2 regions of the Streptomyces sp. NPDC040432 genome follow, and region 1 is predicted to be linked to the other one. Evidence: riboswitches for the same ligand, from Rfam matches in the RefSeq annotation. Region 1 holds a riboswitch; the other holds the start of a gene.
What was found. A riboswitch is a leader RNA that binds a small molecule or an ion and turns the genes downstream of it on or off. The one in region 1 is predicted to bind glycine.
Positions count from the first base shown of each region.

Region 2: linked by a shared signal. The riboswitch ahead of gcvT (glycine cleavage system aminomethyltransferase GcvT) and the one ahead of gcvP (aminomethyl-transferring glycine dehydrogenase) in region 1 are both predicted to bind glycine.

Region 1 covers NZ_JBVIVP010000001.1:804,761-819,173, reverse strand. Annotated here, with positions in the region: gene ACZ58N_RS03715 (DUF881 domain-containing protein) at 1-591, shown strand, start outside; gene ACZ58N_RS03710 (FHA domain-containing protein) at 674-1,618, shown strand; gene ftsR (transcriptional regulator FtsR) at 1,663-2,436, shown strand; gene ACZ58N_RS03700 (bifunctional nuclease family protein) at 2,500-2,973, shown strand; gene ACZ58N_RS03695 (MerR family transcriptional regulator) at 3,178-3,816, shown strand; gene ACZ58N_RS03690 (DNA polymerase IV) at 3,932-5,413, shown strand; gene ACZ58N_RS03685 (PRC-barrel domain-containing protein) at 5,423-5,827, opposite strand; glycine riboswitch at 5,942-6,040, shown strand; glycine riboswitch at 6,041-6,176, shown strand; gene gcvP (aminomethyl-transferring glycine dehydrogenase) at 6,236-9,121, shown strand; gene ACZ58N_RS03675 (DUF5999 family protein) at 9,228-9,416, opposite strand; gene ACZ58N_RS03670 (hypothetical protein) at 9,687-10,307, opposite strand; gene ACZ58N_RS03665 (glutamate-cysteine ligase family protein) at 10,802-12,337, shown strand; gene ACZ58N_RS03660 (CPBP family intramembrane glutamic endopeptidase) at 12,470-13,303, shown strand; gene ACZ58N_RS03655 (PhzF family phenazine biosynthesis protein) at 13,322-14,140, opposite strand; gene ACZ58N_RS03650 (hypothetical protein) at 14,375-14,413, opposite strand, start outside.
Region 2 covers NZ_JBVIVP010000025.1:29,012-43,424, reverse strand. Annotated here, with positions in the region: gene ACZ58N_RS32865 (ABC transporter ATP-binding protein) at 1-564, opposite strand, end outside; gene ACZ58N_RS32860 (ABC transporter permease) at 663-1,664, opposite strand; gene ACZ58N_RS32855 (ABC transporter substrate-binding protein) at 1,811-3,577, opposite strand; gene ACZ58N_RS32850 (ABC transporter permease) at 3,618-4,610, opposite strand; gene ACZ58N_RS32845 (enhanced serine sensitivity protein SseB C-terminal domain-containing protein) at 5,187-5,927, opposite strand; gene ACZ58N_RS32840 (enhanced serine sensitivity protein SseB) at 5,984-6,718, opposite strand; gene ACZ58N_RS32835 (AAA family ATPase) at 6,790-7,413, opposite strand; glycine riboswitch at 7,677-7,781, shown strand; gene gcvT (glycine cleavage system aminomethyltransferase GcvT) at 7,968-9,083, shown strand; gene gcvH (glycine cleavage system protein GcvH) at 9,206-9,589, shown strand; gene glyA (serine hydroxymethyltransferase) at 9,607-10,863, shown strand; gene ACZ58N_RS32815 (APC family permease) at 11,029-12,675, shown strand; gene ACZ58N_RS32810 (L-serine ammonia-lyase) at 12,835-14,217, shown strand.

The sequences.
Region 1 (14,413 bases):
AGTGCCCCGCTGCGCGGTGCCCGTCAGGAGGACCTCGTTCGGATCCTCGACGAGCTCGACGGGCGGACCACGCGCCTGGAGGACGAGAAGCAGCGGCTCGACGACCAGCGCAAGGAGCTGGAGAGCAGCTCCAACCAGGCCGAGGAGGCCCGCCGGCAGACCGTGGAGAAGGAACGCCAACTGGGCATCCTGGCCGGTACGGTGGCTGCGCAGGGACCCGGCATCACCCTGAGGATCACCGATCCGCAGGGGCACGTGCAGTCCGACCAGCTCCTGGACACGTTGCAGGAGCTGCGGGCGGCCGGGGCCGAGGCGATCCAGATCAACGGTGTGCGCGTCGTCGCGAGCTCGTTCTTCTCGGACGAGGGCGGCGGTGTGGCGATCGACGGTAAGAAGATCACACAGCCCTACGAGTTCAAGGTGATCGGCAGGCCGCAGGATCTGGAGCCGGCGCTCAACATCCCCGGTGGTGTGGTGCAGACGCTGGAGAAAGAGCAGGCGACGGTCGCCGTCACGCGGTCGGCGAAGATCGTTGTGGATGCCTTGCGGGCTGCGAAGCAGCCTGACTACGCTCGGTCGTCATCGCCGTGATGTCGGGCGTGATGTGGACCGGCTCACGCGGGCGGACGCCTGCGGGGGGTCGACGCACCGAAGTCGCGGTGCGTGGTGGAAACTGTCTGGTGGTTACGGACGTTGTGAGAATGTCCGGGTCGGCAGGTGTGTGCATGCAGAGTTCGTCCTGCCCCACGGGCGGGTCTGTTTCGGTCAAGGGGAATCGCCCGTGAAGTTGTTTGAGAAGTTGTTCGGAAAGAAGAACCGCGAGGAGAGCGGCGCCGCGCGGCACCGCGCGGGGCACGGAGACGGGGAAGCGCAGGGCGACCGGCCGCTCTTCCGCGACGAGGTGGCCGGCCAGGGTGACAATTCGGGCGCGCAGGGCGCGTCGGGTGTTGACCCTGCCGGTTCCGGACGCATAGGTTTCGGTGAACCATCAACCTCAAGTGCGGGTGGAGGGTTTGCGCCCGACCCGTATGCCACCAATGCCTCCGCGGGGCAGCCGCGGCGCGAGGAGCCGTCCATGTCGGCCGAGCAGGTTTGCAGCAGGTGTGGGCACCGCAGTGATGCGGCCAGCCGCTTCTGCTCCAACTGCGGCGCGCCGCTGCGGGCGGGCCTGACGCCGGAGCGTGCCTCGGAGACCACGTCCACGATCTCGATCTCGGGCCTTGAGGCCTACGAGGCCGAGGTGTCGGGACAGCCGCACGCGTCGTCGTCGCTCTCTCCCGAGGCCCAGGCCGCGGTGGAGGCGCTGCCGCCGGGTTCCGCTCTGCTGATCGTCCGGCGCGGCCCCAACTCGGGCAGCCGCTTCCTCCTCGACGGTGAGCTGACCACGGCGGGCCGGCACCCGCAGAGCGACATCTTCCTGGACGACGTCACCGTCTCCCGGCGGCATGTCGAGTTCCGCAGGGGCCAGGAGGGCGGCTTCACCGTCTCCGACGTGGGCAGCCTCAACGGCACGTACGTGAACCGCGAGCCGATCGACGCGGTCGCCCTGCACAACGGCGACGAGGTGCAGATCGGCAAGTACCGGCTGGTCTTCTACGCGAGCCTGCGGGGCATCTGACCCTTCCCCCGGACCCGGTCCGGGGGAACCACAGGGAAGGTTCCATGCTGCGTACCCCCACCGGCGGTGCCCCCAAGAGCGGCACCGCCGGCACTGTCGGCCAGGCCGGGCGGCTGGTGAGCATCGGTACGGTGCTCACCACGTTGCGCGACGAGTTCCCCGAAGTCACGATCTCGAAGATCCGCTTCCTGGAGGCGGAGGGGCTCGTCGAGCCCCGGCGCACGCCTTCCGGATACCGCAAGTTCAGCACCGGCGACGTGGAACGGCTCGGGCACATCCTGCGCCTCCAGCGGGACCACTACCTGCCGCTGAAGGTCATCCGGGAGCAGCTCGACGCGCTCGACCGGGGTGAGCAGATCCGCATCCCCGGGCCGACCGCCCACGGTGAGTCCGTCGATCCCGCGAGCCCGTCCGCCGTGTACGGCGAGGTGGGCCGGGAACGGCCGACCGTGCCGCGGGTGGGCCGGGCCGAGTTGATCGCCGCCGCGGAGGCGGACGAGGAGCGGCTCGCGGAGTGGGAGTCGTACGGCCTCATCTGTGAGGCCCCGGGCGGCGGGTTCGACGCGGAGACGGTCACCGTCGCCCGTCTGATCGCCGATCTCGGCCGGTTCGGCCTGGAGCCGCGCCACCTGCGCGCCATGAAGGCGTCGGCGGACCGCGAGGCCGGTCTGGTGGAACAGGTCGTGGCGCCGCTGCGCAGACACCGCAACCCCCAGACCAGGGCGCACGCGGAGGCGACGCTGAAGGAGCTCGCGGGCCTGTCCGTGCGGCTCCACGAGGCCCTCGTGCAGACCGCTCTCGGCGTCCGGTTGCGCTGACGGCGCTGGTCGGCGTGGGGCCCCGACTACCCAAACCGGCCGGGCAGGTCCTAGGGTTGCTGTGTGAACGAGCTCGACGTTGTGGGTGTCCGGGTGGAAATGCCCTCCAACCAGCCGATCGTGCTCCTACGTGAAGTGGGAGGCGATCGGTACCTCCCCATCTGGATCGGTCCTGGGGAGGCTACCGCCATTGCCTTCGCCCAGCAGGGAATGGCCCCTGCCCGGCCGCTGACGCACGACCTGTTCAAGGACGTGTTGGAAGCGGTCGGTGAGGAACTCACCGAGGTCCGGATCACGGATCTGCGGGAGGGTGTCTTCTACGCGGAGCTGGTCTTCGCCAGCGGGGTCGAGGTGAGCGCGAGGCCTTCCGACGCGATAGCGCTGGCCCTGCGGACGGGGACGCCGATCTACGGCAGTGACGGTGTGCTCGATGACGCCGGAATCGCCATTCCCGACGAACAGGAGGACGAGGTGGAGAAGTTCCGCGAGTTCCTCGACCAGATCTCACCGGAGGACTTCGGCACCGGCCCACAGTGAGGCTCGCGGAGGAACGCGCCGTGAAACGCGGCCGCGTCATCCACCGGGAACCTCCAGCCCATTCGAGTAGCCTTTCCCCGCAACGGGGTACGGGAAACCACTCTCAGGGTGATTATCACTCGGCGTGCCGAGTGTGGCGATCGTTGACGCACCCCTGGTCACTGCCTACCTTCAAGGTGGGCAGGTCAAGGACGGAGGGTCGGCGTGAGGATCACGGGCGACGGTACGACCGGGGGCACCCCCGCACGGAGTGATGGTGGGCCGTACCCGCTGTACGGCGGCGCGGCCGGGCCCGCGCACCGTCAGCCGGCGTCCACGCCGGTCGGACCGGTGGGCGACGCCCCGGTGCCCGAGCAGGTCGGCTACCGCGGGCCCACGGCGTGTGCCGCGGCGGGCATCACGTACCGGCAGCTCGACTACTGGGCGCGGACGGGGCTGGTGGAGCCGAGCGTCCGACCCGCGTACGGATCCGGCACACAGCGGCTGTACAGCTTCCGCGACGTCGTGGTCCTCAAGATCGTCAAGCGTTTCCTGGACACCGGGGTGGCGTTGCAGAGCATCCGCACCGCCGTGCAGCACCTGCGGGACCGGGAATTCCAGGACCTGGAGAGCATGACGCTGATGAGCGACGGCGCGACCGTGTACGAGTGCACCTCGCCGGACCAGGTGGTGAGCCTGCTCCAGGGCGGGCAGGGAGTCTTCGGCATCGCGGTGGGTGTCGTCCGGCGCGACGTGGAGAACGCCCTGTCGCAGTTGCACGGGGAGCGCGTGGACACGGGCGAGACCCTCGTCGGCCACAACCCCACCGACGAGCTGGCCGCGCGCCGGAACCGGGCCGGCTGACCGGTCGTACCGGACGGCCGGCCCGAGGGGGCGGACGCCGCCCCGCACCGGTCGCGGGGACGGCCGGCGCCGCGTTGGCCACCGCGATGTCAGTGCCGTAGGGCAGCATCGGGCTGTGAGATCCGCGCCGACCATCCTGCACCTGGACATGGACGCCTTCTACGCCTCCGTGGAGCAGGCGTCGAAACCCAGCCTGCGCGGGAAGGCCGTGATCGTCGGGGGGCTCGGACCGCGCGGTGTGGTGGCCACCGCCTCCTACGAGGCCCGGCGGTTCGGCGTCCATTCGGCGATGCCGATGGCGCAGGCCCGCCGGCTCTGCCCTAACGGGGCCTGCCTCGTTCCCCGCTTCAGCCTCTACCGTGAGGTCAGCGAACTGGTCATGGGGCTGCTCAGGGAGCTGTCCCCGCTGGTCGAGCCGCTCAGCCTGGACGAGGCCTTCGTGGACCTGGAGGCGGGCTCCGCCGCCTTCGACGCGGCCGGGGCCAGGGCCGTGGGGGAGCGGCTGCGGGCCGAGATCACGGCCGCGACGGGCCTCAGCGGCTCCGTGGGGCTCGCGGGGTCGAAGATGCTCGCCAAGGTGGCCTCCGAGGAGGCGAAGCCGGACGGACTGCTGCTCATCGAACCCGGCACCGAACGGGAACTGCTCGCGCCGATGTCGGTGCGGACCCTGCCCGGGGTGGGGCCGGCGACCGGGGAGCACCTGCGCCGGGCCGGGATCACCACCGTCGGGGAGCTCGCCGAAGCCGGTGAGGACGAGCTGGTGCGGATGGTGGGCAAGGCGCACGGGGCGGGGCTGTACCGGATGGCGCTGGGGCTGGACGACCGGCCCGTGGTCGCGGAGCGCGACGCGAAGTCCGTATCGGTGGAGGACACCTTCGACGTGGACCTGCACGACCGGGTACGGATCCGGCACGAGGTGCAGCGGCTCGCGGACCGGTGCGTGGGCCGACTGCGGGCCTCCGGGCACTCGGGTCGCACCATCGTCCTCAAGGTACGGCGCTACGACTTCTCGACGCTGACCCGCTCCGAAACCCTGCGGGGCCCGACGGACGACCCCGCCGTGGTGCGGGAGGCCGCCGCGCGGCTGCTGGAGGGGGTGGACACCACGGGCGGCGTCCGGCTGCTCGGGGTCGGGGTGACGGGCCTCGCGGACTACACCCAGGAGGACCTCTTCGCCCAGGTGCGCGCCGCCGAGGCGGACGGGGAGCCGGACGGAGCGGAGGAGCACGGGGCCGTTGCGCCGGACGGGGCGGACGGGCCCTCCGGGGGCGCGGACGCCGGGGAGGACGGCGTGGCCGAAGGGGCCGGCGGAGTCACGGGTTCGGACGGTGCGAGCGGTGCGGGTGGCGCCGGCGGGGCCGTGGCGGCGTCCGCCGGCTCCGAGGGCGGCGCGGTGCGGCACTGGGCGGCAGGGAGTGACGTACGGCACGCCGTCCACGGGCCCGGCTGGGTCCAGGGGAGCGGTGTGGGGCGTGTGACCGTACGGTTCGAACAGCCCGGTGCCCCACCCGGCCGGGTCCGTACCTTCCGGGTGGACGACCCCGAACTGCAGCCGTCCGATCCGCTGCCGCTGGTGGGTACCGCCCGGGTGCGGTGACCGCGCGGGTCACTGCACCTGGCTCCCTCCGGTCCGTCGGCCGGTGTCGCGACGGCGCTTCTTGGCGGGCGGGGGCGGCTGGTGCCGGAACTCCGAGGGGAGGACCACGTCGAGCCCGTAGTGGTGGTAGAGCTGGAGCTCCTGCTCGGGGGAGAGGTGCCGGCCGACCCCGAAATCGGGGGCGTCCTTGATGAGGGAGCGTTCGAACGGCACGCGCAGGGCGTCGTCCACCACCTCGCTGGGCTCCAGCGGGACGAAGGCGTCCCGGCCGAAGAGGCCGGTCCGCACGGCGGCCCACTCCGGTACGCCCGTGGCGTCGTCGAGGTAGACCTCGTCCACGGTGCCGATCTTGGCGCCGTTGCGGTCGAATGCCTTGCGGCCGATCAGGCTGCGCGGATCGATGTCGGTCTGCACGGTCCCTCCACTTGGTCGCAACTCCATCCGTAATCACTACAAAAGTGCATAACCGCAGACGGGGCCACTCGACGGAGGCTCCAGATCCTCGCTGGTAGGCTGGGTGACGGCTGTTGACCCTGTGCGGGAGAGTCCTCTGAGTGAGTTGGACGGAGGCGCCGAAGGAGCAAATCCTCCCCGGAATCTCTCAGGCATACGTACCGCACGTGAAGAGGCCACTCTGGAAAGCAGGGGCGGTGCCGGGACGCAGTACCGGCTCCTCTCCTCACCGACGGTGAAAGCCGGACCCCGTGGGCGATCCCCGCGTGGCCCGGTGAAGCTCTCAGGTTGAGATGACAGAGGGGGAGGCCGTCCGGGTGCCCGCGCCGTGGTGCCCCTCGCAGGTCATACGACCAGGAGGCCTCCGTCATGACCGCCAACCGCATTCCGCTCTCCCAGCTGGAGCGAGGCATCCCCTTCGAGCAGCGCCACATCGGCCCGGACGCCGAGGCGCAGGCGAAGATGCTCGCCCACGTGGGCTACGGCTCCCTGGACGAACTCACCGCCGCCGCCGTACCGGATGTGATCAAGACCGCCGACGCGCTGAACCTGCCCGAGGCGCGGACCGAGGCGGAGGTGCTCGCCGAGCTCCGATCGCTCGCCGACCGCAACCAGGTCCTGTCCCCGATGATCGGCCTCGGTTACTACGGCACCTTCACCCCGCCGGTGATCCTGCGCAACGTCATGGAGAACCCGGCCTGGTACACGGCGTACACGCCCTACCAGCCGGAGATCTCGCAGGGTCGCCTGGAAGCCCTGCTGAACTTCCAGACCGTCGTCGCCGACCTGACCGGTCTGCCGACCTCCGGCGCCTCCCTCCTGGACGAGGGCACCGCCGCCGCCGAGGCCATGTCCCTCGCCCGTCGCGTCGGCAAGGTCAAGGGCGGCGTCTTCCTGATCGACGCCGACGCGCTCCCGCAGACCATCGCGGTGATCGAGACCCGCGCCGAGCCCACGGGCGTCGAGGTCGTCGTCGCCGACCTGTCGGACGGCATCCCCGCCGAGATCGCCGAGCGCGGCGTCTTCGGCGTGCTGCTCCAGTACCCCGGCGCCTCCGGCGCCGTGCGCGAGATCAAGCCGGTCATCGACCAGGCGCACGAGCTCGGTGCCGTCGTCACCGTCTCCGCCGACCTGCTCGCCCTGACCCTGCTGACCTCGCCGGGCGAGCTGGGTGCGGACATCGCCGTCGGCACCACCCAGCGCTTCGGCGTCCCGATGGGCTTCGGCGGACCGCACGCCGGCTACATGGCCGTCCAGGCCAAGCACGCCCGCTCCCTGCCGGGCCGCCTCGTCGGCGTCTCCGTGGACGCGGACGGCAACAAGGCGTACCGGCTGGCGCTGCAGACCCGTGAGCAGCACATCCGCCGTGAGAAGGCCACCAGCAACATCTGTACCGCGCAGGTGCTGCTCGCCGTCATGGCGGGCATGTACGCCGTCTACCACGGGCCGGACGGCCTGCGGACGATCGCCCGCCGCACCCACCGGTACGCCACGCTGCTCGCCGCGGGTCTGACGGCCGGCGGCGTCGAGGTCGTGCACGGCTCGTACTTCGACACGATCACCGCCCGGGTGCCCGGCAAGGCCGCCGAGGTCGTCGCCGCCGCCCGTGAGGCCGGCGTCAACCTCTTCCAGGTCGACGCCGACCTGGTCTCCGTCGCCTGCGACGAGACCACCCTGCGCGCCGACATCGAGGCCGTCTGGGGCGCCTTCGGGGTCGACGCCGACCTGGAGGCCCTGGACGGGACCACGGCCGAGACCCTCCCCGAGGGCCTGCTGCGCTCGGACGAGGTCCTGACCCACCCGGTCTTCCACCAGCACCGCTCCGAGACCGCGATGCTGCGCTACCTGCGCAAGCTCTCGGACAAGGACTACGCGCTGGACCGCGGCATGATCCCGCTGGGCTCCTGCACGATGAAGCTCAACGCGACCACCGAGATGGAGCCGGTGACCTGGCCCGAGTTCGGCCAGCTGCACCCGTTCGCCCCGGTCGAGCAGGCGGAGGGCTACCTCACGCTCATCACCGAGCTGGAGGAACGACTCTGCGAGGTCACCGGCTACGACAAGGTCTCCATCCAGCCGAACGCCGGCTCCCAGGGTGAGCTCGCCGGTCTGCTGGCCGTCCGCGCCTACCACCGGGCGAACGGCGACGAGCAGCGCACCATCTGCCTCATCCCGTCCTCGGCGCACGGCACCAACGCCGCGAGCGCCGTGATGGCCGGCATGAAGGTCGTCGTCGTCAGGACGGCGGACGACGGCGAGGTGGACGCGGCCGACCTGCGCGCCAAGATCGAGCAGTACCGCGACGAGCTCGCCGTGCTGATGATCACCTACCCGTCGACGCACGGTGTGTTCGAGGAGCACGTCGCCGACATCTGCGCCCAGGTCCACGAGGCCGGTGGTCAGGTGTACGTCGACGGCGCCAACCTGAACGCCCTGGTGGGCCTGGCCAAGCCGGGTCACTTCGGCGGCGACGTCTCGCACCTGAACCTGCACAAGACCTTCTGCATCCCGCACGGCGGCGGCGGCCCCGGCGTGGGCCCGGTCGGCGTCCGGGCGCACCTCGCCCCGTACCTGCCGAACCACCCGCTCCAGCCGACGGCCGGTCCCGAGACGGGCGTCGGCCCGATCTCGGCCGCTCCGTGGGGCTCGGCCGGCATCCTGCCGATCTCCTGGTCGTACGTACGCCTGATGGGTGGTGAGGGTCTCAAGCGAGCCACCCAGGTGGCGGTACTGGGCGCGAACTACATCGCCAAGCGTCTGGAGCCGCACTACCCGGTGCTGTACACCGGCCCGGGCAACCTGGTCGCGCACGAGTGCATCATCGACCTGCGTCCGCTGTCGAAGGCGACGGGTGTGAGCGTCGACGACATCGCCAAGCGTCTGATCGACTACGGCTTCCACGCGCCGACGATGTCCTTCCCGGTCGCCGGCACGCTGATGATCGAGCCGACGGAGTCCGAGGACCTCGCGGAGATCGACCGTTTCTGCGACGCGATGATCGCGATCCGCGGCGAGATCGACCGGGTCGCGGGCGGCGAGTGGCCGGCGGACGACAACCCCCTCGCCAACTCCCCGCACACCGCGGCGTCGCTGGGCGGCGAGTGGAACCACCCGTACACCCGCGACGAGGCCGTCTTCCCGGCCGGTGTCTCGCCCGCGGAGAAGTACTGGCCGCCGGTGCGCCGGATCGACGGCGCCTTCGGCGACCGGAACCTGGTGTGCTCCTGCCCGCCGCTGGACGAGTACGACAACTGATCCCGCGCGAGCGGTGACGGCCCGCCGAACCGTACGGTCGGCGCGCCGGAAGGGGCCGTTCCCGGAGCACATGCTCCGGGAACGGCCCCTTCTTCGTCGGGTCCGGTCAGGCCGCCGCGAGCGGGCGGTGTGGCGCGATGATCTGGCCGTCCGGCAGGAGTTCACCGGTGTCCTCGAAGAGGAGGACGCCGTTGCACAGCAGGCTCCAGCCCTGCTCCGGGTGGTTGGCCACCGGGCGCGCGGCCTCCCGGTCGGCGGATTCTGATGACGGGCAGGCAGGCTGGTGCTGGCACATGGATGCGTTCTTTCGCTGCGGTGTGGTCTGTTCGCTACGGCTCGATGCGTGATTCATGGCCGTCCCCCTGGGTCGTCCCCGCACCTGCGGGGAGGATGGGCTCAGTCTTCCCCCAGGACGGCTGCTTCGCAGGTATTTCCCGGCAGCTGTCCTCATGGATTGAGGACGCATCACCCGTGCGGGCGGTTCAGGCCAACTCCCCTGTCATTTCGGATGGTTCGCGAGTGGCCCGAGCGGACTAGGCCGAATGGGTCGTCCGGGTGGCTGTGGTCAGGCCGCCGGAGCGGCTACGGGAGGCGGCACGGGAGGGGCCTGGCGGGTCAGCCGGTGCGTCAGTACGGGCAGTAGTTCGGACACGGTGTGCGGCCTGAAGGCGGCGATGCCGGGAGGTGCCGGGGCGAGCGGAACCAGCAGGTCGGCGGCGGCGGGCAGGCCGGCCGCCGCGTCGGCGCCGACCGCGCCGTGCAGCCACAGGGTCAGCATGTACAGCTCCGGTACGGACAGTAGGCGCGGCTGGTAGCCCGTCGCCATCGACTCCGCCTGGCGCAGGGCGCGTTCGGTGGCGGTGACGTAGGGGCCCTCGAAGAAGTGGGAGAAGGCCCAGCCGTCCGCCGTGAGGCGGGTGTCGGCCGCGGCGACGAACCGGTCCCCGCTGCGGATCAGGAACCGCCACGCGGTGAGCCGGGTGCGCGGGGGCCTTCCGCCGGCAGCGAGGTTGGACGTGTGGAGCCGGTCGATCACGTGCACGGGAAGGGGAAGCTCGGCGGTCAACGGGCCCTGGACCGTGCGCAGGGCCGGAGTGTGCGCCTCGTGGACGGCGGTGGGGGAACCGAGTGCCGCGAGGACGCTGCGCAGGGCGGGCGCGGGAGCCGGAGGGACATGCAGCGGCATGGTGGGTCGCCTCTCACTTGGGAGACCTGTGGTGCGGGGGAAGGAACGGGACGGCGCTGTCGCATTCTGGGGTCAGAGGGGGGCTGAGGGGCAATGACCGCGCGCCAACTCTCTGCCTCGATTGCGGAGTTTATACGACACGTGTTCACGCAGTGTTTCGGCTAGCTGTCCCTGCTATTGCCGACAAGTCGCTTACCGGTCCCGCTGCGATGCCATTCGTGCCGCCTGAGCGCAGACCTGACGCGCTGACCTCGGAGGCTACCTGAAGGGGGCTCGGCTGGAAAGCATCGGTTATCCGAAACCGGCAAAGTCGACGCGGAATTTGCATAGGGCGAGTTGCCAGGTGAATGTGCCGAAGCGCCCATCCGGCCATACCGGCGCGCGCTGCTGTCCGAGGGGCGGTCACCCGCGTTATCGATCACGGCCCTTGGGCATCATCGACCGTACATGCGCGCCCGGGTGCACTCGGCCGGGCCTGGAGGAGGGACGCCTCGATGGGGGAGAAGGTCGTGGCAGGCGGATTCGACCTGTCCGATCGGCAACGGTATCGGAGGAAGCTTCACGAGTGCCTGGAGGGACTGGAGCGGCTTCTGGCGGAGAAGAGGTTCGATCGCCCCAAGAACATGATGGGGCTGGAGATCGAATTGAATCTCGCGGGTGCCGACGGTTTGCCGCGAATGGTGAATGCCCAGGTCTTGGAGCGGATTGCCAGCCCCGATTTCCAGACCGAACTCGGATTGTTCAACCTTGAGGTCAACGTACTTCCCCACCGGCTCGACGGCCGGGTATTCGACCAGCTCGCGGAGGAGCTGAGCGCGGGGCTCCACTACGCCCACCGGCAGGCCGCGGAGATCGACGCGGGGGTGGTGATGATCGGGATCCTGCCGACCCTCTCCCGCGCGGACCTGGCGCCGGCCAACCTCTCGGCGGTGGACCGCTACTCGCTGCTGAACGAGCAGATCCTGATGATGCGGGGTGAGGACTTCACCCTCGACATCGACGGTGTGGAGCGGCTGACCTGGAGCACCGGGTCGATCGTGCCGGAGGCCGCCTGCACCTCCGTACAGCTCCACCTCCAGGTGACTCCGGCGAGGTTCGCGGACGTGTGGAACGCGGCGCAGGCGGTGACCGCCGTACAGATAGCGGTCGGCGCCAACTCGCCCTTCCTGTTCGGGCGAGAGCTGTGGCGCGAGTCCCGGCCGCCGCTCTTCACGCAGGCCACCGACACCCGGCCGCCCGAGCTCCAGGCCCAGGGCGTACGGCCGCGGACCTGGTTCGGGGAGCGGTGGGTGGATTCGGCGTACGAGCTGTTCGCCGAGAACCTCCGCTACTTCCCCGCGCTGCTGCCGATCTGCGACGAGGAGGAGCCGCTGCGGGTCCTGGCCGACGGAGGCGTGCCGAACCTTCAGGAACTGGTCCTGCACAACGGCACGGTCTACCGCTGGAACCGGCCCGTCTACGGGGTCGCCGACGGGGTGCCGCACCTGCGCGTGGAGAACCGGGTGCTGCCGGCCGGGCCGACCGTCGCCGACGTCGTCGCCAACGCGGCCTTCTACTACGGGCTCGTACGCACCCTCGCCGACGAACCTCGCCCGGTGTGGACCCGGATGCCGTTCGCCGAGGCGGAGGCCAACTTCGACGCGGCCTGCCGGTACGGGATCGACGCCCGACTGCGCTGGCCCCGCCGCGGGCGGGCCGGCGGGCTGGTGAGCGTACCCGCGGTGAGGCTGGTGCTGGACGAGCTGCTGCCGATGGCCGCGGCCGGCCTGGACGCGTGGGGGATCGAGGCCGCGGACCGGGACCACTACCTGGGGATCATCGAGGAACGTTGCCGGCGGCGGGTGAACGGGGCGACCTGGCAGGTGGACACCTACCACCGGGCCCGCGCCGGCGGGCTCGACCGGGACGCGGCGCTCGCCGCGACCACCCGCCGGTACAGCGAGCTGATGCACCTGGGCGACCCCGTGCACACCTGGCCCGTCGGAATCGCGGAACGGGAGGTGGACGCCGCGACGGTGGCCGGCCGCTGACCGGACCGTCCTTCCGGGCGGGCCCCCGCGGTCCTCGTCCGTCGCTCCCGCACCCCCCGATTCCGCCGCGATCATCCCCTCCCGTCGCCGAGGAGGCAGTATGGGGTGATCGGAACAGGACGTCGCGGCGGGATGGCTCGCAGCGGGACGGCGGGACGGGAGTCGGGCGTGCGCGCGGAGCCGGTGGTGGTGGAGCTCGACGAGGACGAGCGGCGTCGGGGTGTCCTGCGCACCGAGACGCTGCTCGTGCTCGCGCTGTCGTTGGGCGCGAGCGGGGTCTCCGCGCTGATCAGTTTCATCGGCTCGCTCACCAAGCCGGGCGGCCTGAAGGACCAGGCCGCCACGCTCAACGGCTCGTACGCGCCCGGCCGGCCCTGGCTGGACCTGGCCTGGCAGCTGTTCGGCATCGCGTCGGCGCTCGTCCCCGTGCTGCTGGTGGCGCACCTGCTGACCCGCGAGGGGGCACCCGGGCTGCGGGTCCTGGGCTTCGACCTGACCCGGCCCTGGCAGGACCTGGGGCGCGGGGCGCTCGTGGCCGCCGGCATCGGGAGCGCCGGGCTCGCCTTCTACCTGGCCGCCCGCGCGACCGGCTTCAACCTGACGGTCGTGCCCGAGGCACTGCCCGACGTCTGGTGGAAGTTCCCCGTACTGATCCTCTCCGCGGTGCAGAACTCCGTGGTGGAGGAGGTCATCGTGCTGGCCTACCTGCTGCGCCGGCTCGACCAGCTCGGCTGGTCGCCGATGGCGGCGCTGCTGGCCAGCTCCGTGCTGCGGGGCTCGTACCACCTGTACCAGGGCATCGGCGGGTTCATCGGCAACATGGTGATGGGCGTGGTCTTCGTGCTGGCCTACCGTCGCTGGGGCCGGGTGGGGCCGCTCGTCGTCGCGCACGCGCTGCTCGACATCGTCGCCTTCGGCGGGTACGCGCTGCTCGCCGGCAAGGTGGGCTGGCTGCCCACCCCGTAGCCGGGGTCCGGGGGCGCTTCAGGGAGCCGTGAGCAGTTCGCCGTCGAGGACGGTGACGGCGTGCCCGGTCAGGAGGGTGCGCTCGCCGGCCAGCGTGACGCGGACCAGCCCGGTACGGGCTCCGCCCTGCAGGCCGGTCATCTCGGTGCGGCCCAGGCGCTCGCCCCAGAAGGGCGCGAGCGCGGTGTGCGCGCTCCCGGTGACCGGGTCCTCGTCGATGCCGACGGCGGGGAAGAAGCCGCGCGAGACGAAGTCGTAGCCGAGGGCCGGGTCCTCGGCGGCCGCGGTGACGATCACCCCGCGGCGGGAGTGGGCGCGCAGGGCCGCGTGGTCGGGGGTGAGCTCGCGCACGGCCCGCTCGTCGGCCAGCTCCACCACCAGGTCGCCGATGTGGGCGGACGTGTCGTGCACCGACTTGATCGCGGCGCCCAACGCGCGGGCCACCGCGGGGTCCGGGTCCACCGGCGTCAGCGACGACGTGGGGAAGTCCATCGTGATCGAGCCGTCGTCGGTGGCGCGGGCGGTGAGGACGCCGCAGCGCGCGTCGAAGCGGATCAGGCCCTCCGCGAGGCCGTTCGAGGCGAGGACGTGGGCGGTCGCGAGGGTGGCGTGCCCGCACATGTCGACCTCGGCGGCCGGGGTGAACCAACGCAGCGCCCAGTCGGCGTCCCCGCCGGGCGGCAGGGGGCGGGCGAAGGCGGTCTCGGAGAGGTTCACCTCGGCGGCGACCCGCTGGAGCCAGGCGTCCGGCGGGAAGGGGCCGTCGAGGAGTAGGACTCCGGCGGGGTTCCCGTGGAAGGGGCGGTCGGTGAAGGCGTCGACGATTCGGATGCGCATGCATCCGACGGTAGGACGGTGCGCCGGACCCGGACAAAGGCCAATCGGCGCCGACTGGCCTGGTCGCGGCCGGGGCCGTGGCGCGCCCCGGCGGCGACGCGGCCACGGCAGGTCGTTCACGTGGAGGAGTGCGTCCTGCGCGGCAGCAGCATCCCACCCGGCTCGAACACCCCGGCATCTCGTCCGGGCACCGAGCGGGCATGCCCGAGGAGACACCCGCTCGGGCCCACGAGGTCAGCGTGGGGATTCGACCAGGCCGGTCGCGACGAGTTC
Region 2 (14,413 bases), on a different contig from region 1:
GATCTGCGCCTGGACGGTGACGTCCAGGGCGGTGGTCGGCTCGTCCGCGATGAGCAGTTCGGGGTTGTTGACGAGCGCCATGGCGATCATCGCGCGCTGGCGCATGCCGCCGGAGAACTCGTGGGGGTACGCGTCCACGCGCCGGTGCGGCTCGGGGATGCCGACCCGGTCGAGCATCTCGACGGCCCGCTTGCGGGCGGTCTTCTTGTCGACCTTGTGGTGGGTGCGGTACGCCTCGACGATCTGCGCGCCGACCGTGTAGTACGGGTGCATCGCCGAGAGCGGGTCCTGGAAGACCATCGCCATCTTGCGGCCGCGGAGCTTGCGCACGTGGTCGGCGTCGGCGGCGACGAGGTCCTCGCCGTCGAGCCGGACCTCGCCGGAGATGTGCGGGCGGCTGCGGGCGTTGCCGGTGCGGTGCAGTCCCATGATGGCCAGCGAGGTCACCGACTTGCCGGAACCGGACTCTCCCACGATGCCGAGGGTCTTGCCGCGTTCCAGGTCGAAGGAGAGCCCGTCGACGGACTTCACGAGGCCGTCGTCGGTCGGGAAGTGCACCCGCAGGTCGCGTACGGAGAGGTACGCGCCGTCCCGCGGACCGGCCTGTTCGGGGACGAAGGCGGGCCCGCCGGAGGCGGTGGGGGTGGAGGCGGGATTCTCGGTCACGTCAGCCTCACGCGCGGGTCGATGACGGCGTACAGCAGGTCCACGATCAGGTTGGCCATCACCACGAAGAGCGCGGCGAGCAGGGTCACTCCCATGATCACGGGGAGGTCGCCGGCGCCGATGGCGGCCACGGCGGCCGTGCCCAGGCCCTGGAAGTTGAAGGTCGTCTCGGTGAGCACCGCGCCGCCGAGGAGTCCGCCCAGGTCGAGGCCGAACATGGTGACGACCGGGGTGAGCGTGGAGCGCAGGGCGTGCTTGCGGATGACCACGCCCTCCTTGAGGCCCTTGGCGCGGGCGGTGCGGATGTAGTCCTCGCCGAGCACTTCGAGCATGGTCGCCCGGGTGATGCGGGCGTAGGTCGCGGCGAAGAGGAAGGCCAGGGTGATCCAGGGCAGGATCAGACTGTTGAGCCAGGCCAGTGGATCCTCGGTGAGTGGCTGGTAGTTGGAGACGTCCAGCCAGCCGAGGCCGTAGACGAAGATCGCGGGGGCCACCATGCCGGTGAAGAAGATCGGCAGGGAGACGCCGGCGAGGGCGCCGACCATGACGGTCCGGTCGATGGCGGTGCGGCGCTTGAGCGCCGAGACGACGCCCGTGGCCACACCGGCGATGACCCAGATCACAGCCGCGCCGAGGGCGAGCGAGAGGGTGACCGGCATGCGGTCGATCATCGTCTCCCAGACGGGGGCCTCGGTCTTGAAGGAGTAGCCGAAGCAGGGCGCCGCGCAGTGCGTGACGTCCGTGCCGCCGTCGTAGTCGCGGCCGACGAAGATGCCCTTGAGGAAGAGCAGGTACTGCTCGGAGATGGGCTTGTCGAAGCCCATCTTCACGCGGATGCCCGCCAGGGCGGTCTCGTTGGTCTCGCGGCCGGCGTACATGAGCGCGGGATCGCTGCCGGTCAGCTTCGGGACCGCGAAGAAGATGCCGAAGGTGACCACGGAGACCACCAGCAGCGTGGCGGCGACGTTGAACAGCCGCCGTATGAGGTAGACGAGCACTGCAGTCGGCCGCCCGGGGCGGGTGGCCGCCGTCCCTCGTGGGGACGGCGGCCACCGCCTGCGGCCTTCACCTGCCCTTCGGACTAGCGCATGTGCGGTGAAGGCACTTACTTGCGTGCTGAGTTGCTATGAACCAGGCCTTGCGACTACTTGGCGGCGATGCCCACCGTGGCAAGGTCGATCTTGCCCATGGAGTCGTTGAAGTAGACGTTCGTCAGGCGCGGGTTGTGGTAGACGAAGGCCTTGTCGAAGTTGATCGGCAGGTAGAGCGCCTTCTCCATGACCTTCTTGTTGATCTCCGTGTAGAACGGGGCGGCGGCCTCGGGCGTGGCCGCGGAGGCGGCCTTGTCGAAGAGACCGTTGACCTCGGGGTCGTTCAGCTCGGTGTAGTTGTTGTTGCCGTTCGGCAGGATGAACGAGCCGTCGACCAGGGGCTGGAGGAAGCCGGCGCCGGAGTTGTAGTCGGCACCCCAACCCATCACGATGATGCCGTAGTTCTTCTTCTTCACGTTCTCGGGCGAACCGATCGTGGAGGAGGAGAGCTTGCCGTCGTACTGGTCGATCGTCGCCTTGATGCCGACCTTGGCGAGGGCCGCCTGCAGCGACTCCGCGCTCTTCACCTCGGGCGCGCGGTTGTTGCGCACGGCGATGGTGGTCTCGAAGCCGGCGGGCTTGCCACAGGCCGCGAGGGCCTCCTTGGCCTTGGCCTCCTGCGGCTCGCCCTTCGTCAGGCCGAACGGGTCGAAGGCCTTGTCCGAGCCGGGGATGCCGGGCGGCAGCATGTTGGCGCCGAGGTCACCGCTGGTCGGGCCGCCGCGGGCGGTCTGCAGCGACTTCGGGTCGGCCGCGTAGATGACGGCCTTGCGGCACTCGATGTTGTCGAACGGCGCGACGGACTGCGGGAAGGCGAAGTAGCGGATGTAGCCCGTGAACGGGTTGTCCGCGTTCTTCTTGAGGTTGGGGTCCTTCAGGACCTTGTTCTTGCCGGCCTGCTGCATGCCCGTGCCGTCGACCGCGAGGTCGATGTCACCGGACAGCAGGCGCTGGTCCATGTCGTCCGGGTTGGTCGTCACCGTGAAGGAGACCTTGTCCGGCAGGCCCTTGCGGATCGTGTCGGTCTTCGGGTCCCAGTGCTCGTTGCGCACGAAGGTGGCGCCCTTGCCCGCGGTGAAGCTCTCCACCTTGTAAGGGCCGGTCGACAGCGGCTTGTTGGTGTAGGTGGCGCCCGTGTCCTTGGCCGCCGGGACCGGCGAGGAGGACGGCATGGCCAGCAGGTAGCTGAAGTCGGAGTTGGCGCTCGCCAGGTTGAAGACGACCGTCTTGTCGTCCGGCGTCTCGACGGACTTCAGACCCATCTTGTTCGGGTCGGTGTCCTTGTACGGGCCGGGGTACTTCTGCCCCTGGTCGAGGATGTCGATCAGGTACGTCGGACCACCGGACAGCACGTCCTGCGCGAAGACGCGCTCGATGCCGTACTTGATGTCCTTCGAGGTGACCGGCGTGCCGTCCTCGAACTTGACGCCGTCCTTGAGCTTGACGGTGTAGGTCTTGCCGTCGTTGCTGAGCACCGGCAGGGCCTCGGCGAGGTCCGGGACCAGCTTGGTGCCCGCCTCGCCCGGCTTGCTGTCGTACGCGAGCAGCTGGCGCACGTAGAGGCGCTGCATGTTCCACACGAAGCCGTAGTAGGCACGCGCCGGGTCGAGGTAGTCGACGTCCTGCGGCGACCAGAGCTTGAGCTCCCCGCCCTTGGCGTCCGACGGGTTCACGAGCCCGGTGGTGGCCGCGTTGAACGCGGCTCCGCCGTCACCGGCCTTGCCCTCGGCCTTCTTGTCGTCGCCGCCACCGCACGCGGCGGTCAGCGACAGGGCGGCGATCACGGCGGTGATCGCGAGTGCCTGCTTTCTGCGGATCACTATTGTCCAACCTCCATAGGTGGGTGAATCGAGAAGCGGTTCAGCTGCCCTTGGGGTCGAGTGCGTCACGCAGCCCGTCCCCGAAGAGGTTGAACGCCAGGACGGTGATGAAGATCGTGATACCCGGGACCACCATGTACATGGGGTCGTCCTGGTAGATGGGGATGGCGTCGGACAGCATCTTTCCCCAGGAGGCGGTGGGCGGCTTGACGCCGGCGCCGAGGAAGCTGAGGGCCGCTTCCGTCAGGATGTTGGTCGGGATGATCAGCGTCGCGTAGACGAGGATCGGCGCGACCAGGTTCGGCAGCAGCTCCTTGATCAGGATGTAGCCGCGGCCGGCGCCCAGGCTGCGGGCCGCCTCGACGTACTCGCGCTCCCTCAGGGAGATCGTCTGACCGCGGACGATGCGGCCGATGTACGGCCAACCGAAGAAGCCGATGACGACGATCAGCACGCCCATGCGGACGCCCGAACCCTCGAATCCCAGCAGGGAGTTCGGGACGACCGAGACCAGCGCGATGGTGAAGAGCAGCTGCGGGAAGGCCAGCAGCAGGTCCATCAGGCGGCTGATGACGCCGTCCACCCAGCCGCCGAGGAAGCCCGCCAGCGCGCCGAGGAAGCTGCCGATGACGACCGACACGAAGGCCGCGAGGAACGCGACGACCAACGAGATGCGGGCGCCGTAGACGATCCGGCTGAACACGTCGCGGCCATTGGTGGGTTCGACGCCCAGCAGGAACTCGGAGCTCATTCCGCCGAAGGAGCCGATCGGCGTGCCCAGGTCCGGGTCGATCATGTCCTCGTGGAACTCGTTGGGCGGGTGGCCCAACAGGCTCACGATCTGCGGTGCGAACACCGCGATCAGGATCAGCAGGATCACGACCACGCCGCCGGTCAGCGCGACCTTGTCACGCTTGAGCCGCATCCAGGCGATGCGGCCGGGCGAACGGCCTTCGATGGCTTTGGCAGGGACGTCGGCTACGGACACGGGTGCGGGTGTTTCCGCGCTCGTGTCGTGCAGTGGTGCCGTCATCGTGGTGGGGACCCCTCTCGGCCGACGGGTGGTCGGCCCATGCCCGCCGCTGTGGCGGCGTTGGTGCGGAGTGGCGCTCGGAGTGCGTGGTACACGCAGAACGCGTGCGGAGTGCAGGGTGCGGAGCAGCTGAAGTGCGGAAAGTGCGGGAAGTGCCGTGCGGAACAACAAGCGAAGCCCACGTGCCGAACCGGGTCCCGCAGGACTGACCGGCTCTTGGGTGGGGAGTCTTCATCGGGCGCTCGACCAGCCGCCAGACCCGCAGATGAATGGATGCGCAACCGTGATCTGACGCATCGGTTCCCGTTATCCGGACTCCGCTGTCGGCTCAGCGGAGCAAGACCGGCCGTTCGGTACCTAACCGGACATCGCGCCCAACTCGCTGGAGGAGTGCGCCTATTGGGCGCCCATCGGGGACGAAATCCGGACAAGACGAGAGCCGCCGGGAACCGTGGTTCCCGGCGGCTCGAAGTCCGTCGAAGGGGTCCGTCCCAGAGTGCGGGCAGCCTGCCCGAATTCCCTGTAGGTGACCTGGTGAAAGCCCTCCGGAAACGTCCCGGCGGCCTCCGGCGCCCGTCAGTGGACCGCCGCCTGACCCTCCCGGTCGTAGAACGGACGGGTCTGCGCGCGCAGCCACATCGCCACCGGGTCGTGCTCGTCGGCCAGCGCGACCGTGCACACCGGCACCCCCTCGGGCACCGCCCCCACCGACTGCCGCATCATCTCCCGTACGGATTCCAGGGCGGGCGCCGAGGCGTCGTAGAGGTCGAGGCCCACCGCCAGGTACGCCGACCCCAGCGAGGGCTGCACCCAGGCGCGGCGCAGCGAGCGCACGGCGGGCGTGCGGTGCGCGTGGCGGGTCAGCAGACCGTAGAACTGCGGGAGCTCCAGGGAGGGCTCGGAGAGCCGCAGCGGGCCCGCCGGCATCCGGTCCAGGCCGGTGGCGATCCGGCGCAGGTCGGCCCACGGCACGCCGAGGCCGCCGCCCTGGGCGTGCGGGTTGACCCACAGGCCCCAGCGGTCCGGGTAGAGGGCGCGGGCGATGTCCCGGCCGGTGACCACCTCGTAGCCGCGGTTCCAGCCGCTCGCGGCCAGTTCCTGCGGCGAGGTCACGCAGGGCGCGTAGCCGAGTCCCTCGACCTCCATGCCCCCGTACTGGGCGTCCGGAGAGCCCGGCTGCCCCTGCCACAACAGCATCCACAGCCGGCCCTCCGCGAGGGCGTGCAGCAATGACTCGTAGCTCTCATAGCGCCCGGGAGTCACCTGGCGCAGCATGTGCTCGACCTGCCCGGCCGCGGCCGTGCCTGACGCACTCACCCGGTACCCCTCTTCGTCCGCCCGTCGTCCACACGTACCAACCAGCTTAAGCGGCGCTACGGGAGGTAGAAGGGGCGTACGCGCTCACGAATCCACTCCGTGACCGGGTCCTCGGCGGCGTCCAGCAGGATCAACTGCACGGTCCAGGGCACCGGTACGCGCGCGAGGGCACGTCCGAGGGCCTCCAGCGGGGCACCGCGGAACTCGGGGTCCCATCCCACCAGGCGGACACCGACGTACAGCTCGGGGGCCCCGCCCTCCACGCTGGCCAGGCAGCGGTGGGCGGCGGCGACCACCCCGGTGCCGCGGAACTCCTCGGCGGCGGCGGCCAGGAAGTCGACGGGGTCCTCCTGCCAGTCGGGCTCGAAGAGCCGTACGCGGCCGCCGGTGGCCGGTCCGTCGAGCGGGCTCCGCCCGGCGCGGCACAGCTCGGCGACGGCGGCCGGGGGCAGCGGCACGCCGACGGCCCCCTCCGGGTTCACGGCGATGCCGAGCTGCGGGGGCAGGCCGCGGGCGAACTCCACGGCCGGGGCGATCACGAAGTCCATGCCGGGGCCGGCGCAGAACCGGAACTGGGCCTCGGAGCTGTAGACGGGGACGAACGCCTCCCCGCCGATCACCATGGTCGGCAGGCTGAGGCTGCCCTGGTCCGGGCCGCCGCCCTCGGGCAGCGGCACCCAGATCGGGCTGCGCCCGAGCACCTCCAGGATCCGCTCCCCGGCGTCCGTCTGCCCGAGCGCCGCCCCGAGCACCTGCTCCAACTCGTTCGCCGGCCAGCCGCTGCCCTGCATGTACCCCTGCCCTCCGTGTGGTCCCGCCGATGTGCTGCCGAGGCTATCGGCTGCGGGCGGGCCGGCCGGAGTCAGCCGTGGAACGCGATGGAGGTCACGGCGGCGGCCGAGCGGCGATCGAGGAGCGTCACCGAGGCGCACCCGGCGGGCGGGCGCCCGGCCTCGGCCTCCCGGAGCAGTCGGCGGACGGCTCCGCGGTGGCGGGCGAAGGCGTACGCGGACACCCGGCGCCCGCGCGCCGCCTGGCCGGACAGGGCCTCCTCGGCGGTGGTGTCGAGCAGCAGCAGGTGCAGGGAGGCGCCCCGCCGGCGGGCCACGGAGGCGAGCAGGCCGCGGACCCAGCTCTGGGTGCCGCAGTCGTGGACCACTACGGAATCACCGGAGGACAGCTTGCGCCACAGTCCCCAGTAGTGGGCGGCGCGGACCAGCGGTCGGTACGCGGCGTACGGCAGCGCGGCCGGCATCCGGCGCTCCCAGCGCTCGCGGGCGTCCTGGGAGTCGATGCCGCCCCCTTCGGCCGCGCGCTTGATCAACGTGCTCTTCCCGCCGCCGGGCAGACCGGACACCACGACGATGTCGCCCGCCGGCCAGCCGAGCCGCTGCGGACCGGGCACGGCGGAACCGCGCAGGTCACGGACCGACCCCACACCTTCGACGACGCGCGGGTCCACGCCCGCGCCCCGCTGGGTCGGCACACCGTCGATCCCCGCGCTTCCGGTGCTTCCGGTGCTTCCGGCGCTTCCGTCGACGGGTCCCGTCGTGGTGACCACTCCGAACCTCCGCACAGCGTCTCCCCCCGAAACGGGGCCGCACGGGCCCCCTTCCCACTGAGTGTAAAGAGACGGTAATCCGGCGCCCCCGGTTCCGCTCTCGGCTTTCTTCCGGGCCCCGCGGCCCGGTCCCGGACGTCCCGTGCAATGATGTGCGCCATCTGGACACCAACTGCATACCGGCCGCTTGAATCCGCGCGGGAGAGTCCCGGCAGGGCCGCAAGGCCGTGCCCGGGCGCCGAAGGAGCAAGTACCTCCCTTGAATCTCTCAGGCCCCGTACCGCGTGGATGAGGCAGATCTGAAAAGCGAGCCGCGCCACGACCGTCCCCGACGGTCGTCGGAGCGTGCTCCACCCAAGGTGCAAGCCGTGGAGTTGACCCGTACGCGTGGGAACTCCCGGCGAACCTCTCAGGTTCCGATGACAGATGGGGAGGATCGTCCTCGTCATGTCATGCCCTGGGACCCGGGAGCCACACCCATGAGCACTGCCCCCCGCCTGACCGCGCTCGACGCGCTGCACCGTTCGCTCGGTGCGACCATGACCGATTTCGCGGGCTGGGACATGCCGCTGCGGTACGCCAGCGAGCGCGACGAGCACAACGCCGTGCGCACCCGCGCCGGCCTGTTCGACCTGTCCCACATGGGCGAGATCACCCTGACCGGCCCCGAGGCCGTCAAGGTGCTGGACCACGCCCTGGTCGGCAACATCTCGACCGTCGGCGTCGGTCGCGCCCGCTACACGCACATCTGTCAGGAGGACGGCGGGATCCTCGACGACCTGATCGTCTACCGCCTGGGCGAGACCGAGTTCATGGTCGTCGCCAACGCCTCCAACGCCCAGGTCGTGCTGGACGCGATCACCGAGCGCGCCGCCGGCTTCGACGCCGAGGTCCGTGACGACCGTGACGCGTACGCGCTGATCGCCGTCCAGGGCCCGGAGTCCCCCGGCATCCTGAAGTCCCTCACGGACGCCGACCTGGACGGCCTGAAGTACTACGCGGGCCTGCCGGGCACCGTCGCGGGCGTGCCCGCGCTGATCGCGCGCACCGGCTACACCGGCGAGGACGGCTTCGAGCTGTTCGTCGCCCCCGAGCACGCCGTGGAGCTGTGGCAGGCGCTGACCGAGGCGGGCGCGGGCGTCGGCCTGGTCCCGGCCGGTCTGTCCTGCCGCGACACCCTGCGCCTGGAAGCGGGCATGCCGCTGTACGGGCACGAGCTGACGACCTCCCTCACCCCGTTCGACGCGGGCCTGGGGCGGGTCGTGAAGTTCGAGAAGGAGGGCGACTTCGTCGGCCGCGCCGCACTGGAGGCCGCCGCCGAGAAGGCCGCCGCGAACCCGCCGCGCAAGCTGGTCGGCCTGATCGCCGAGGGCCGCCGCGTCCCGCGCGCCGGTTTCCCGGTCGTCTCCGACGGCAAGGTCATCGGCGAGGTCACCTCGGGTGCCCCGTCCCCGACGCTGGGCAAGCCGATCGCGATGGCGTACGTCGACGCGGCGCACGCCGCACCCGGCACCTCCGGCGTGGGCGTCGACATTCGCGGTACGCATGAGCCGTACGAGGTCGTGGCCCTGCCGTTCTACAAGCGGCAGAAGTAGTCCCGCACACGGCATCGCGGCACGGACATCCGTACGGGCACCCGTACGGCGCCGTCTCGTACCGTCTCACCCACCAAGACCGCTGTTCGTATCCACTCCCCCGCATCCAGGAGAATCAGGTCATGAGCAACCCCCAGCAGCTGCGTTACACCAAGGAGCACGAGTGGCTGTCGGACGCCGTGGACGGCGTCGCGACGGTCGGCATCACGGAGTTCGCGGCCAACGCGCTCGGTGACGTCGTCTACGCCCAGCTCCCCGCGGTCGGCGACACCGTCACCGAGGGCGAGACCTGTGGCGAGCTGGAGTCGACCAAGTCGGTCAGCGACCTGTACTCCCCCGTCTCCGGCGAGGTCGTCGAGGCCAACCAGGACGTCGTGGACGACCCGGCCCTCGTGAACACGGCCCCGTTCGAGGGTGGCTGGCTGTTCAAGGTGCGCCTCTCGGACGAGCCCAAGGACGTGCTCTCGGCCGAGGAGTACGCCGCGCTCACCCACTCCGACAACTGACACCCCAGGGGATCTCGATGTCCGTACTGAACACGCCCCTCCACGAGCTCGACCCCGACGTCGCCGCGGCCGTCGACGCCGAGCTCGTGCGCCAGCAGTCCACCCTGGAAATGATCGCGTCGGAGAACTTCGCTCCCGTCGCCGTCATGGAGGCCCAGGGCTCGGTCCTGACCAACAAGTACGCCGAGGGCTACCCCGGCCGCCGCTACTACGGCGGTTGCGAGCACGTCGACGTCGTCGAGCAGATCGCGATCGACCGGATCAAGGCGCTCTTCGGCGCCGAGGCCGCGAACGTGCAGCCGCACTCCGGTGCGCAGGCGAACGCCGCCGCGATGTTCGCGCTGTTGAAGCCGGGCGACACGATCATGGGCCTGAACCTGGCCCACGGCGGTCACCTGACCCACGGCATGAAGATCAACTTCTCCGGCAAGCTCTACAACGTGGTCCCGTACCACGTCGGTGACGACGGCCAGGTCGACATGGCCGAGGTCGAGCGCCTCGCCAAGGAGTCCAAGCCGCAGCTGATCGTCGCCGGCTGGTCCGCCTACCCGCGCCAGCTGGACTTCGCCGCCTTCCGCCGCATCGCGGACGAGGTCGGCGCGTACCTGATGGTCGACATGGCGCACTTCGCCGGTCTGGTCGCCGCGGGCCTGCACCCGAACCCGGTGCCGCACGCCCACGTCGTCACCACCACCACGCACAAGACCCTCGGTGGTCCGCGCGGCGGCGTCATCCTGTCGACGCAGGAGCTGGCCAAGAAGATCAACTCCGCGGTCTTCCCGGGCCAGCAGGGCGGCCCGCTGGAGCACGTGATCGCCGCGAAGGCCGTCTCCTTCAAGATCGCGGCCTCGGAGGGCTTCAAGGAGCGCCAGGTGCGCACCCTTGAGGGCGCGCGGATCCTCGCCGCCCGCCTGGTCCAGGACGACGTCAAGGCCGTGGGCGTGGACGTCCTCACCGGCGGCACCGACGTGCACCTGGTCCTGGTGGACCTGCGCAACTCGGAGCTCGACGGTCAGCAGGCCGAGGACCGCCTCCACGAGGTCGGCATCACGGTCAACCGGAACGCCATCCCGAACGACCCGCGGCCGCCGATGGTGACCTCGGGCCTGCGGATCGGCACGCCGGCGCTCGCCACCCGCGGTTTCGACGCGGAGGCGTTCACCGAGGTCGCCGACATCATCGCGCAGGCGCTGAAGCCGGAGTACGACGCCGCCGACCTGAAGGCGCGCGTCTCGGCGCTCGCCGCGAAGTTCCCGCTGTACCCGTCGCTGTAGTCGACGGACGGGGCCCGGCCGTGTTTTCCACAGGGCCGGGCCCTTCTCATGACCAATGTCCTCGGCGGATGCCGCCCATCGCCTCTTAAACGTTCAAAAAGTGGCAAATAGGCTCGCCATAAATACAGCACGCCACGGCATCCCCGTCAGGACGGACACCTCCCCATGGACATGAGCGCAGCGAACCGGAAGGGACTCAGTCTCTTCGCGCTGATCATGATCGGCATCGGCTCGATCTTCGGATCGGGATGGCTCTTCGGTGCCGGCACGGCCGCGCAGGTCGCGGGTCCCGCCGCCCTGGTCGCCTGGGTCATCGGGGCCGTCTTCATCGGCATGATCGCCATGTCCTACGCGGAGGTGGGCGCCGCCTACCCGATCCCCGGCGGCATGGCCCGCTACGGGGCCATCTCGCACGGCCCCGTCCTCGGATTCATCACCGGCTGGGCGGTGTGGATCGCGGTCGCCTCCCTGATCCCCATCGAGTCGATCGCGGCGACCCAGTACATGTCCTCCTGGAGCTTCGGCTGGGCGCGGGACCTGGTGGACACCGGGTCCCAACAGCTGACCGGCTTCGGCATGGCGGTGGCACTGGTGCTCACCGTGGTGCTGTGGCTGTCCTGCTACTGGTCGGTCCAGCTGCTGGCGAAGATCAACGCGGCACTGACCCTGGTCAAGTTCGCGATCCCGGTGCTCGCCGTCGCCGCCCTGATCGCCTCCGGCTTCCACACCGAGAACTTCTCCGCCCACGGCGGCTTCGCGCCGAACGGCTGGACCGCCGTCCTGACCGCCGTCACCACCTCGGGCGTCGTCTTCGCCTTCAACGGCTTCCAGGCCGTCGTGAACCTCGGCGGGGCCGCCAAGAACCCCGGCCGGGCCATCCCGATCGCCCTGGTGGGCGCGCTGTCCCTGGGTCTGGTCATCTACCTCGCCCTCCAGGCGGCCTTCCTGGGCGCCGTACCGCCGGAGCACCTGGCGCAGGCCGGCGGTTGGTCCGGCGTCAACTTCAACTCGCCGTTCGCCGACCTCGCCAAGCTGCTGATGATCCACTGGGTGGTGGTGATGCTCCAGTTCGGCGCCTTCATCTCCCCCGCCGGTTCCAACATCGCCAACGTGGCCTCGGCGGCCTACATGGTGCAGAACCTGTCCGAGACGGGCTTCTTCCCCAAGAGGCTCAAGGAGACGCACCCCGTGTACGGCACCGCCCGCCCGGCGATGTGGCTGAACCTCGGGTTCTCCGTCCTGCTGCTGGTGACCGTCGGCCACAGCTGGAAGACCCTGGCGCCGGTGATCTCGGCCGCGATGGTCATCTCCTACCTGATCGGCCCCATCGCGGTCGGCGTCTTCCGCCGCACCAAGCCCGACCTTCCCCGCCCCTTCCGGCTGCCCGCCGCGAGGATCCTCTGCCCGCTCACCTTCGTCTTCGCCGCCTGCGCCCTCTACTGGTCGAAGTGGCCGAACACCGGCATCGTCACCGCGCTGACCCTGCTGGCCGCCCCGATCGCCGCCCTCGTCCTGTCCCGCAAGGGCGAGCGGAACCTCTCGCGCCAGTTCGCCCCGGCCTGGTGGATCGTGTTCTTCCTCGGCGCCCTGTCCCTGCTGTCCTGGCTCGGCTCCACCGACTTCGGCGGCCGGGGCACCATCCCGGGCGGCCTGGACATCGCCCTGGTCGCGGCCATGGCCCTCGTCACGTACTTCTGGGCCGTGAACGCCGGCGTCAAGGCCCACCGGGCGGGCCTGCCGGGCCCGGACCCGGTGCTGGACGGCTCCCCCGCCCCGGCGACGGAACCGGAACGCGAGGCGGTCCACGCCTGAGCGTCACATCCGGCAGCAGAGGCGTTCACCTGCACGCGTTACGCTCGACCACCGGACAAAATCCACAGATCCGCCCCTTTGATCACCACACCGCTCGATCAGCACACCGCTCCACCTCCTGCCCCCTCCCACCCCACGAGCAGACAAGGGAGTCCGCCAGTGGCCATCTCCGTCTTCGACCTCTTCTCCATCGGCATCGGCCCCTCCTCCTCCCACACGGTCGGCCCGATGCGCGCGGCGCGCATGTTCGTCACGCGGCTGAAGAAGGACGGCGTCCTCGCCCAGACCGCCTCCGTGCGCGCGGAGCTCTTCGGGTCCCTCGGCGCCACCGGCCATGGCCACGGCACGCCCAAGGCGGTGCTGCTCGGCCTGGAGGGGCATTCCCCCCGCACGGTGAACGTGGAGACCGCCGACGCCGAGGTCGAGCGCATCCGCAAGAGCGGCCGGCTGCGGCTGCTGGGGGCGGAGATAGGCGATGGCCACGAGATCGCCTTCGACGAGCCCAACCAGCTGATCCTGCACCGCCGCCGCTCGCTGCCGTACCACGCGAACGGCATGACGCTCTTCGCCTACGACGAGACCGGCAACCCGCTCCTGGAGAAGACGTACTACTCCGTGGGCGGCGGCTTCGTCGTGGACGAGGACGCGGTCGGCGAGGACCGGATCAAGCTCGACGACACCCCGCTGAAGTACCCGTTCCGCTCCGGCGACGAGATGCTGCGCCTCGCCAACGAGACCGGCCTGTCGATCTCCTCCCTGATGATGGAGAACGAGAAGGCCTGGCGCACCGAGGAGGAGATCCGCGAGGGCCTCCTGGAGATCTGGCGGGTCATGCAGGCCTGCGTCGCGCGCGGCATGTCCCGCGAAGGCATCCTCCCCGGCGGCCTGCGGGTCAAGCGCCGGGCCGCCTCCACGGCGCGCCAGCTGCGCACCGAGGGCGACCCGATGATGCACCGCAGCGAGTGGACGACCATCTACGCGATGGCGGTCAACGAGGAGAACGCCGCCGGCGGTCGCGTGGTGACCGCCCCGACCAACGGCGCGGCCGGGGTGCTGCCCGCCGTCCTGCACTACTACACGAACTTCGTGCCGGGCGCGGACGAGGACGGCGTGGTGCGCTTCCTCCTCGCGGCGGGCGCGATCGGCATGCTGTTCAAGGAGAACGCCTCGATCTCCGGCGCCGAGGTCGGCTGCCAGGGCGAGGTCGGCTCGGCCTGCTCGATGGCGGCCGGCGCCCTCGCCGAGGTTCTGGGCGGCACCCCGGAGCAGGTCGAGAACGCCGCCGAGATCGGTATGGAGCACAACCTGGGCCTGACCTGCGACCCGGTCGGCGGCCTGGTGCAGATCCCCTGCATCGAGCGCAACGGCATGGCGGCCGTGAAGGCCGTGACGGCCGCGAAGATGGCCATGCGCGGCGACGGCAGCCACAAGGTCTCCCTCGACAAGGTCATCAAGACCATGAAGGAGACCGGCGCGGACATGAAGGTCAAATACAAGGAGACCGCCCGCGGCGGCCTCGCGGTCAACGTCATCGAGTGCTGACCGACTCCGCCCGGGGCTGACCGGGCACCGGGAGCCCGCCCCCTCTGGGGGGCGGGCTCCCGCGCGTACGGAACCGGGGGCGGGGCAGGGGCGTCGCAGGAGGCGGCTACGATCGCGCGTACCGGCGAGGGGGGGGAAGCGTGGAGACATCGCAGCGGGCGTCAAGTCCGGCCGCCCCGGGGGTGTTTGGGGGCAG